DNA from 3 places in the Cedecea sp. genome. Region 2 is predicted to be linked to each of the others. Evidence: predicted binding sites of a transcription regulator. Region 2 holds the regulator's gene; each other region holds the start of a gene.

Region 1 (3,119 bases), on a different contig from region 2:
GAACACGCCGGTCATACCGCCGAGGATAACGGCCAGAATCAGACGGGGGTTCATCAGTACGTACGGGAAGTAAATTTCGTGGATACCGCCCAGGAAGTGGATGATAGCCGCGCCGCCCGCAGACTGCTTAGCGTTACCGCGACCGAAGAACATGTACGCCAGCAGGACGCCCATACCCGGACCCGGGTTCGCTTCAATCAGGAAGAAGATGGATTTGCCCAGCTCGTGGGACTGCTGAATACCCAGCGGCGAGAAGATGCCGTGGTTGATGGCGTTGTTCAGGAACAGGATTTTCGCCGGTTCCACGAAGATAGACGCCAGCGGCAGCATGTCGTGCACCACCATGAAGTTAACGCCTGCCGCCAGAACTTTGGACAGGACTTCAACCGCAGGGCCGATGCCGAGGAACGCCAGAATCGCCAGGATCATCCCGATGATACCGGCGGAGAAGTTGTTCACCAGCATTTCAAAGCCGGATTTGATTTTACCGTCGACCCATTTGTCGAAGTGCTTAATCGCCCAGCCGCCCAGCGGGCCTGCAATCATTGCGCCGAGGAACATCGGCATGTCTGCACCAACGATAACGCCCATGGTGGTGATAGCACCGACGACGCCGCCGCGGTCACCGCCAATCAGGCGACCACCGGTAAAACCGATCAGCAGCGGTAGCAGGTAAGTGATCATCGGGCCTACCAGCTTCGCCAGCGTCTCGTTTGGCAACCATCCGGTGGGAATAAATAAGGCCGTGATAATACCCCAGGCGATAAACGCCCCGATATTTGGCATTACCATATTGCTGAGGAAACGACCAAAGCTTTGCACTTTGATCTTGATATCGGATGACATACACATACCCCTTGTTGGTGTTCCGCGCTGAAAAGCAGCCCGAGGTTTATTGTTAACGTAGCGGCAGGGTCGCCGGCCTGATGCAGTAAAGTGACGCGAATCTGGCACTGAATCGTTAAGCTGTCCAGCAAGCGCCTTATTATGTGACTTAGATCACCAATATTCAGGGATCACCCGTCAATATTGAGTGATATCGATCACATAATCGTTGTGTAAAAAAAGTACACGGATGCATTTTTAACCCTGACTGACCTTTTTATGTGACTAACATCACATTTAGTTATGACGTCTTTGTTATTTATTTGTGATCTAACTCACAAAGTATTTTGAGGAGGATTAATCCTAATGTGATCCAGTTAAAATCCAGGCGTTGACAAAAAACGAAGCGTAATCACGGGATGAAAGTAAATTACAGCGAAGCGGCAGGCTGGTTTCGATGCTGGAAGGCTGGCTGCCCGATCTTCCGCCCTTCCAGTTTTATTACCCAAGCCGCCAGTACATGCCCAGCGCGCTACGCGCCTTCGTCGACTACGTTAAAGCGCGGCAGGCGTAGACTTTTTCACCAATGTTGGGTATCTGTTCCATACTTACCTCTGGTTGGCAAAAATGGATAATGTCATGAAACTGATCGGTAATTACACCAGCCCCTACGTGCGAAAAATCTCGGTTATCCTGCTGGAGAAAGGCCTTAGCTTTGAGTTTATTAACGTCAACCCGTGGGTAGGCGACAGTCCGGCTCCGCAATATAACCCGCTCGGCAAAGTGCCGACGCTTATCGCCGATGAAGGCGAACGCTGGTTTGATTCACCGATCATCGCCCAGTACCTTGAGCTGTTGAACGTTGCGCCAGCGTTGATTCCGCAAGATCCGAAAGCGGCGCTGGAAGTGCGCCAGCTTGAAGCCTTATCAGACGGTATTCTGGACGCGGCGTTAACGTCGGTACGTGAGAAGTTACGCCCGGTAGAGCAGCAGTCTGAAGAGGTATTGTTCCGCCAACGCGAGAAGATTGGTCGCGCCCTGGATATGCTGGAGCAGTACGCCGCCGACGGCACGCTGACGGCAGAGCCGCTCAATCTGGCCAATATTTCCGCGGCCTGTGCCGTGGGCTATCTTAATTTTCGTCGCGTCGCGCCGGGCTGGTGTGTAAACCGCCATCACCTGGTCAGGCTGGTCGAACAGCTGTTCCAGCGTGAGAGTTTTGCCCGCACCGAACCACCCACGGCATGATCTGCTGCCAGGACAGGGGACGCTGTCCCCTGTAATATTGCTAACACATTTCCTAATTCAGTCCCTGCCATGACGATAACTCAAACGCTTTTTAGTCATCTTCCGGCGACCGACCGCCTGCTGCGCGATGCCGCCTTTACCTCCTTGCTTGCCGAGTTCGGCCATACTCGCGTGGTGACCACCCTGCGCACGCTGCAGAGCGAAGCGCGCGAGCACATCCGCACCGCAAACGCATTGCCGGACTGGAGTGAGGACTGGGCAAAGAAAGCACGTGCAGTACTCGAGGCCAGCCAGCGCAGCGCGCTGCAGCCGGTTTTCAACCTGACCGGCACCGTGCTGCACACCAATCTCGGGCGGGCGCTCCAGGCCGAAGCGGCCATTGATGCCGTAAGCGAAGCCATGCGCTCCGCCGTGACGCTCGAATATTCGCTGGATGACGCCGGACGCGGCCACCGCGATCGCGCCATCGCCGACCTGCTTTGCGAACTGACCGGCGCGGAAGACGCCTGCATCGTCAACAACAATGCGGCAGCGGTGCTGCTGATGCTGGCAGCCTGTGCGAACGGCGGCGACGTGGTGGTTTCGCGCGGCGAACTGGTGGAAATTGGCGGCGCGTTTCGCATCCCTGACGTCATGCGCCAGGCGGGCTGTACGCTGGTTGAAGTCGGCACGACCAACCGCACACACCTGAAAGACTACCGCGCGGCCGCGGGCGAAAACACCGCGCTGCTGATGAAGGTTCACACCAGCAACTATCATATCGAAGGCTTCACCAAAACAGTCAGCGAGGCCGAACTGGTCGCGCTGGGCAACGAACGTAACCTGCCGGTCGTCACCGACCTGGGCAGCGGGTCGCTGGTGGATCTAAGTCAGTGGGGCCTGCCGCCGGAGCCGATGCCGCAGCAGCTGATTGCCGACGGCGTGAGCCTGGTCAGTTTCTCTGGCGACAAGCTGCTCGGTGGCCCACAGGCCGGGATCATCGTTGGCAAAAAGGCGCTTATCGCGCGTATCCAGAGCCACCCGCTTAAGCGCGCGCTGCGTGCCGA
Region 2 (3,119 bases):
TGGTGCCTGCCGCCCTGTGCACAATACGTACCCGCGTTGCGCCATAGCCGTTTTGAGTCACGAACATCACCGTCATCAGGATCCAGTACGGTTTAGGCAGATGTAAGAAAGACCCAAGCAGGCTGGCAATCGTCAGCATTACGCCCAGGCGTGCGGAGCTGCGCAGCGCCGATGATTTGAAAGAAAGGTAGTTTTTCAGCGCCGGGAAGAAAGGCAGTCGGCGTTCCCTGTCTTCCATTAAATCCCTCACGTACAGCGGACGCTGGGTTTTCAGCACCCGGGCTATGCGGCTGAAATGGTAGTGACAAAATTGACCAACCGGATTATCCGGGTTCTGACGGGCGATCTTTTCCAGGGCGTCGATCTGTTTGTCCATGGTAAAGCGCGTCGGGTAGCGGTGATAGAGAATATCGTCTGCCAGCACCCGCAGGCGCGCGGCGATGGTTTGGGCATTCCAGCGGATCACGGCTTCCGCATGACTTTGCTCGACCAGCTTCTGAACCTCTTCTGGCTGATGCAGGCTCACCGAAATGTGTTCCTGCAAATCCAGTGCGACCTGGAAAGCGCGCAGCAGGCGCTTGTAGCCGTTTTGCTGGTTAGCCGACAGCATATGCAGCTGCTGGTAGCAGATGGTTATCAGGTCGACGGCTTTTTGCTGGCGGGCAAGTAAGGGAGGCAGCGCTTTTTCCGGATCGGTGTGCTGGGTCAGCAGGCTGTATTTTGCCTCACAGTAGTCCGCAAGCTGACGGTACAGCAGGCTTAGCGACTCTCTGAGCGGCTGTTCACGCCATAGTCTGAACCAGAACCAGTTGAACGCGCCGTACCAGATGGTGCCGGAGATATAGAGCACCATCGGTTTCCAGATAGGCATGTTACCAGCCATGCTGAGCGTGAAGATTGCGGCAATCAGCGACGCGGGCAGCAGGCGAGCATGCAGTGAGCTTATTTCCGCCGTGACGCCGAGCAGCAGGGCCATAACGATTAATATCGCAGGCAGCGGGACGTGGGTATAAAGCAGCAGAAGCTGCATGATTAGGCTGCTGACGGCGAACAGGCCGCCGCCAATGATCAAACGTTTGAAGAAGCGTTTATGCGGCGTGTCCAGCCCGGCAATGTTGCAGCAGGCAGGCACTAACGAGAAAAGCAGGCCATTTTGCAGGCTGTCGAGGACCAGGCCGATAGCCACGGGTAGACACAGCACCAGCGTTTGCCGCAGCGCGTAGTTAACTTCCGGGTGATAAATTAATCTCTTCCACATAGCCTGAATTGTAGAGACAAAAAAGGCGTGTTACCGAAGCGACACGCCTTTATGGGGCTAATTAACGCGTGCCGTAAACGACAATCGTTTTACCGTGTGCGGAAATGAGATTCTGGTCTTCCAGCATTTTCAGAATACGGCCAACGGTTTCGCGGGAGCAGCCCACGATCTGACCGATTTCCTGGCGGGTGATTTTAATCTGCATCCCGTCCGGGTGGGTCATGGCGTCCGGCTGTTTAGCCAGGTTCAGCAGCGTCTGTGCGATGCGGCCGGTCACGTCCAGGAAGGCGAGGTTGCCGACTTTCTCGGAGGTAACCTGCAGGCGGCGTGCCATCTGGGAAGACAGACGCATCAGGATGTCCGGGTTGACCTGAATCAGCTGACGGAATTTTTTATAGGAAATTTCAGCTACTTCACAGGCTGTCTTGGCACGAACCCAGGCGCTACGCTCCTGACCTTCTTCGAACAAGCCTAATTCACCAATGAAATCACCCTGATTCAGATAAGAAAGGATCATCTCCTTGCCTTCTTCATCTTTAATCAGAACAGCTACGGAGCCTTTGACGATGTAATACAGCGTCTCCGCCTTTTCACCCTGGTGAATCAGCGTGCTCTTCGACGGATACTTATGAATGTGGCAATGAGACAAGAACCATTCGAGAGTCGGGTCTGTTTGCGGTTTGCCAAGCACCATGCGCGGTTATCCTCTGTTATAAACTGGCTACCAAAGACAAGACTCGGAACCTCTTGTCTGGCGTTGCAATCGTGAAATTTTCCCATACCCTGGGAACTGGCGGGCAGGTCAATCCTGCGGCCTGTAATTAGTCGTTTCCTCTGCTTGCGGCATAAACGTCTCTGTATCGCAGCAGCATCCGAATTGTTTTAGCATAGCTTTTGGTAAGTGTCTTGTCTTGTCTCGTTTCAGCATGACTTGGATCGCCTTACGTTGCCAGTTTTGACGTAGACGCGTAATCTGAAAGAATATTTTCTCAACAGGAGTAGGCAAAATGCAGGCACGTGTTAAATGGGTGGAAGGCATGACCTTCCTCGGGGAGTCCGCTTCTGGCCACCAGATCTTGATGGACGGTAATTCTGGTGATAAAGCGCCAAGCCCAATGGAAATGCTGCTGATGGCGGCGGGCGGCTGTAGCGCCATTGACGTGGTGTCGATTTTGCAAAAAGGTCGCCACGACGTGATGGATTGTGAAGTCAAGCTGACCTCTGAGCGCCGTGAAGAAGCGCCGCGCCTGTTCACCCATATTAATCTGCACTTTGTGGTTACCGGAAAAGAGCTGAAGGATAGCGCCGTATCGCGCGCGGTCGATCTTTCTGCTGAAAAGTATTGTTCGGTAGCGCTGATGCTTGGGAAAGCGGCAAACATTACCCACAGCTATGAAGTGATCGAAGCATAAAGATCAAAAAGGCGGCATTCACGCCGCCTCTGCCGAATCAGGCAATCTTCCTGCCTTCCGCCAGTCGCTGCACCAGCGGCCCCATAATCAGCTCCATCGCCAGCCCCATTTTCCCGCCAGGCACCACCAGAGTGTTGATGTGGGAGATAAACGATCCTTGCAGCATCGCCAGCAGATAAGGGAAGTCGATATCGTCCAGCCCGCGGAAATGGATAACCACGAAGCTTTCGTCCAGCGACGGAATGGCACGTGCGGCAAACGGGTTAGAGGTATCCACCGTCGGGACGCGCTGGAAGTTAATATGGGTGCGTGAGAACTGCGGCGTAATGAAGTTGATGTAATCGTCCATCGAACGCACGACGGAGTCCATCACCGCTTCCCGCGAATGGCCGCGCTCGCCGGTGTCGCGAACCAGCTTCTGAATCCATTCCAGGTTAACAATAGGCACC
Region 3 (3,119 bases), on a different contig from region 2:
TTAAAGCAAAACGCCCTCGTGATGAGGGCGTTTTTGTTAATGCGTCGGCCGGGGCTGCTCTTCCAGCGCCACCGGCCAGCGGCGAAACACAATTATTGACCAGAACAGCGCGACAAGCGCCGGAATTGCGCCAATGAAGCCGATATCCGCCATGGAAATATGCAGGCTGACCTGATTGCCCACCAGCGCGCCCGCGCCGATGCCGATATTAAAAATACCCGAGAACAGCGACATCGCCACGTCGGTGGCATCCGGCGCCAGGGCCAGAACCTTCACCTGCATCCCGAGGGCAATAATCATAATTGAAATGCCCCAAAACAGACTGAGCCCGGCGAGGGTTAGCTCGCTTTGCGCCGCGGGCAGTAGAAGGACCAGGCAAGCTGCCATCAGCGCAATCGCGCCGGAAACCAGTCCCGAAGCATATTTATTCCCCCATTTGCCAAACAGCACGCTGCCGATGATACCCGCGCCGCCGAACAGCAGTAAAAGCAGCGTAGCGAAATTGGCACTGAGCCCGGCAATCTGCTGGACAAAAGGTTCAATATAACTGTAAGCGGTGTAATGCGCGGTAACCACCACGGCGATTAACGCATAGATGTTGACCAGCGCCGGACGGCGGAACAGCTTAGGTACGCTGGAAAGTGAACCAGAGTGCTCACTGGGCAATTTGGGCAACAGTTTTATCAGGCAGAACAGCGTAATGGTCGCGACAACGCCAATGACAAAAAAGGTGGTGCGCCAGCCAAAATACTGCCCAACAATGCGCCCAAGAGGTAAGCCCAGCACCATTGCCAGCGCGGTGCCGGTGGCGAGTAAGCTCAGCGCCTGCGCTTTTTTGCCTGCGGGCGCCATGCGGATAGCCAGTGAAGCAGTAATGGACCAGAAAATGGCGTGGGCGAAGGCGATACCGATACGGCTGATGACCAGCACGGTAAAGTTCCAGGCGAGAAACGACAGCACGTGGCTTGCAATAAACAGCAGGAAAATATAAATCAGTAGTCGGCGGCGCTCAACCTGGCTTGTCATCAACATGAAAGGCAGCGACATCAGTGCAACCACCCACGCATAAATAGTCAGCATGATCCCGACCTGTGCGGTTTCCATGCCAAAGCTTTGGGCGATATCTGACAGCAGGCCAACCGGCACAAACTCGGTAGTGTTAAAAATAAAGGCGGCAACCGCGAGAGTTACGACCCGTAGCCACGCCGTTTTGCGTGAGACGGTAGTGATTGTCATAAGGGAATGCGCAGGTTAATAAGAGGAAGGAATGGCCAGATCATAAAACCATCAGATCGGCGGCACAACCCATTTTGTGATTTATGTCTCATTTTCAATGATGCTGGAAAAAAGCCGGAAAAAAAGCAGCGTGGTACGAATGAGTGTGTCATGGTAGACGGGGAGAAAATAACAATGAAAAGCAGGAGTTATTACAATGCAAGCAATTGACTTTTATATGGTAGATGCCTTTGCCGACACCACCTTTGGTGGCAACGCCGCTGCGGTCTGCCCGCTTAGCGAGTGGCTACCGGATGAAACGCTACTGAAAATGTCACAGCAGCACAATCAGTCGGAAACGGCTTTTTTTGTCACCACCGATGGGGGTTTTGAGCTGCGCTGGTTTACCACGCAGGGTGAAATCAATCTTTGTGGTCATGCTACCCTTGCGGCTTCCCACGTTATTTTCGAGCATCTGGATTACCCGGAGCCGATTATTCATTTCAGCACGCGCTTTGTCGGCCCGCTGACCGTCACGCGTAATGGCGAATGGCTTACGCTGGACTTCCCCGCATGGGAAACGCAGGAGATTGCACCGCGGCCAGACGTGCTGGCAACGCTTGGAATTAGCGCATGCAAAGAGCGCATGCAAAGAGCTGCGCGTTGGCAGAGATTACGTTGTTGTACTGGAAAGTCAGGCTGCGGTCGAAGCTATTGAGCCTGATATCAACGCCATGATCCCGCTGGAAAAAATGGTCTGTATCACCGCGCAAGGTGAAGGTGAATATGATTTTGTCAGCCGCTTCTTTTGCCCGGGCGAATCGGTGCCAGAGGATCCCGTCACCGGCTCCACCCACAGCATGCTGATCCCTTACTGGGCTGATAAGCTGAACAAAACGCATCTGCTGGCACGGCAGGTCTCTTATCGCGGCGGCGATTTGCGCTGCCAGTATAAAGGCGAGCGTGTGCTGATTGGCGGCAAAGCCGTGACCTATCTGATTGGCAAAGTGCTGTTGCGCTAGGGGGCTATTACCCGCTGGAATATATTATACACTTTTGTTATTGGCTCTCGCCGTAGCGGGAAAGGAATAATGATCGCTTCGTAAAAAATTAAGAAGCGTAATTACCATGATGTTAAGTGGCCTGATATGCGGCGCGCTGCTGGGATTTGTGATGCAGCGCGGCCGTTTCTGCCTGACCGGCGGTTTCCGCGATATGTATATCGCTAAAAATAACCGCGTCTTTTATGCCTTACTTATTGCCATCTCCATTCAGAGTATCGGCGTCTTCGCCATGATAGCCAGCGGTCAGTTCAGCTATGACGCGGGCGCTTTCCCGTGGTTTGGCACCGTCTTTGGCGGCTATGTCTTTGGCATCGGTATCGTTATGGCCGGTGGCTGCGCAACGGGCACCTGGTATCGCGCGGGAGAAGGCCTGATTGGCAGCTGGATCGCGCTGTTTACCTATATGCTCACCAGCGCGGTGATGCGCTCCAGCCATTTAACCGGCTTTAATAAAGAAGTGCAGGCGCTCAGCACGGAGCACAACTCCATTCCCGACACCTTCGGGCTGCCTGTATGGCCGTTTATCGTGCTGCTGGTGGCGGTGACAGCCTGGGTGGTTATCAAGGAGCTGCGCAAACCGAAGCTGAAAATCGCCTCGCTGCCGCCGAAGAGAACCGGGCTCGCACATGTATTGTTTGAAAAGCGCTGGCATCCGTTTGTGACCGCCATTCTGATTGGCCTGATAGCGACCCTCGCCTGGCCGCTGAGCGTGGCAACCGGGCGTATTTTTGGGCTGGGTATTACCTCGCCAAGCGCCAACATCATGCAGTATCTGGTGGCGGGGGATGACAAGTACCTGAACTGGGGGGTGTTCCTGGTGCTCGGGATTTTCATCGGCTC

Evidence for each region. The regulator CRP, encoded in region 2, controls carbon source genes, mostly activating them, when cyclic AMP is high. The targets are predictions, from matches to a motif close to ATGTGANNNNNNTCACAT.
Region 1: VGM55_RS13910 (glutathione S-transferase) is a predicted target of CRP. The motif match lies at 1,192-1,209, and genes of this name have one in related genera.
Region 3: VGM55_RS18255 (sugar transporter) is a predicted target of CRP. The motif match lies at 1,311-1,328, and genes of this name have one in related genera.

The regions. Positions count from the first base shown of each region.
Region 1 is NZ_DASYBS010000088.1:3,187-6,305, reverse strand. It holds gene VGM55_RS13920 (PTS mannitol transporter subunit IICBA) at 1-846, opposite strand, end outside; gene VGM55_RS13910 (glutathione S-transferase) at 1,465-2,073, shown strand; gene selA (L-seryl-tRNA(Sec) selenium transferase) at 2,143-3,119, shown strand, end outside.
Region 2 is NZ_DASYBS010000153.1:14,927-18,045, reverse strand. It holds gene VGM55_RS24365 (YccS/YhfK family putative transporter) at 1-1,258, opposite strand, end outside; gene crp (cAMP-activated global transcriptional regulator CRP) at 1,320-1,952, opposite strand; gene VGM55_RS24355 (OsmC family protein) at 2,266-2,670, shown strand; gene VGM55_RS24350 (phosphoribulokinase) at 2,708-3,119, opposite strand, start outside.
Region 3 is NZ_DASYBS010000107.1:33,709-36,827, forward strand. It holds gene VGM55_RS18255 (sugar transporter) at 37-1,236, opposite strand; partial or broken gene VGM55_RS18260 (PhzF family phenazine biosynthesis protein) at 1,433-2,237, shown strand; gene tsuA (thiosulfate utilization transporter TsuA/YeeE) at 2,344-3,119, shown strand, end outside.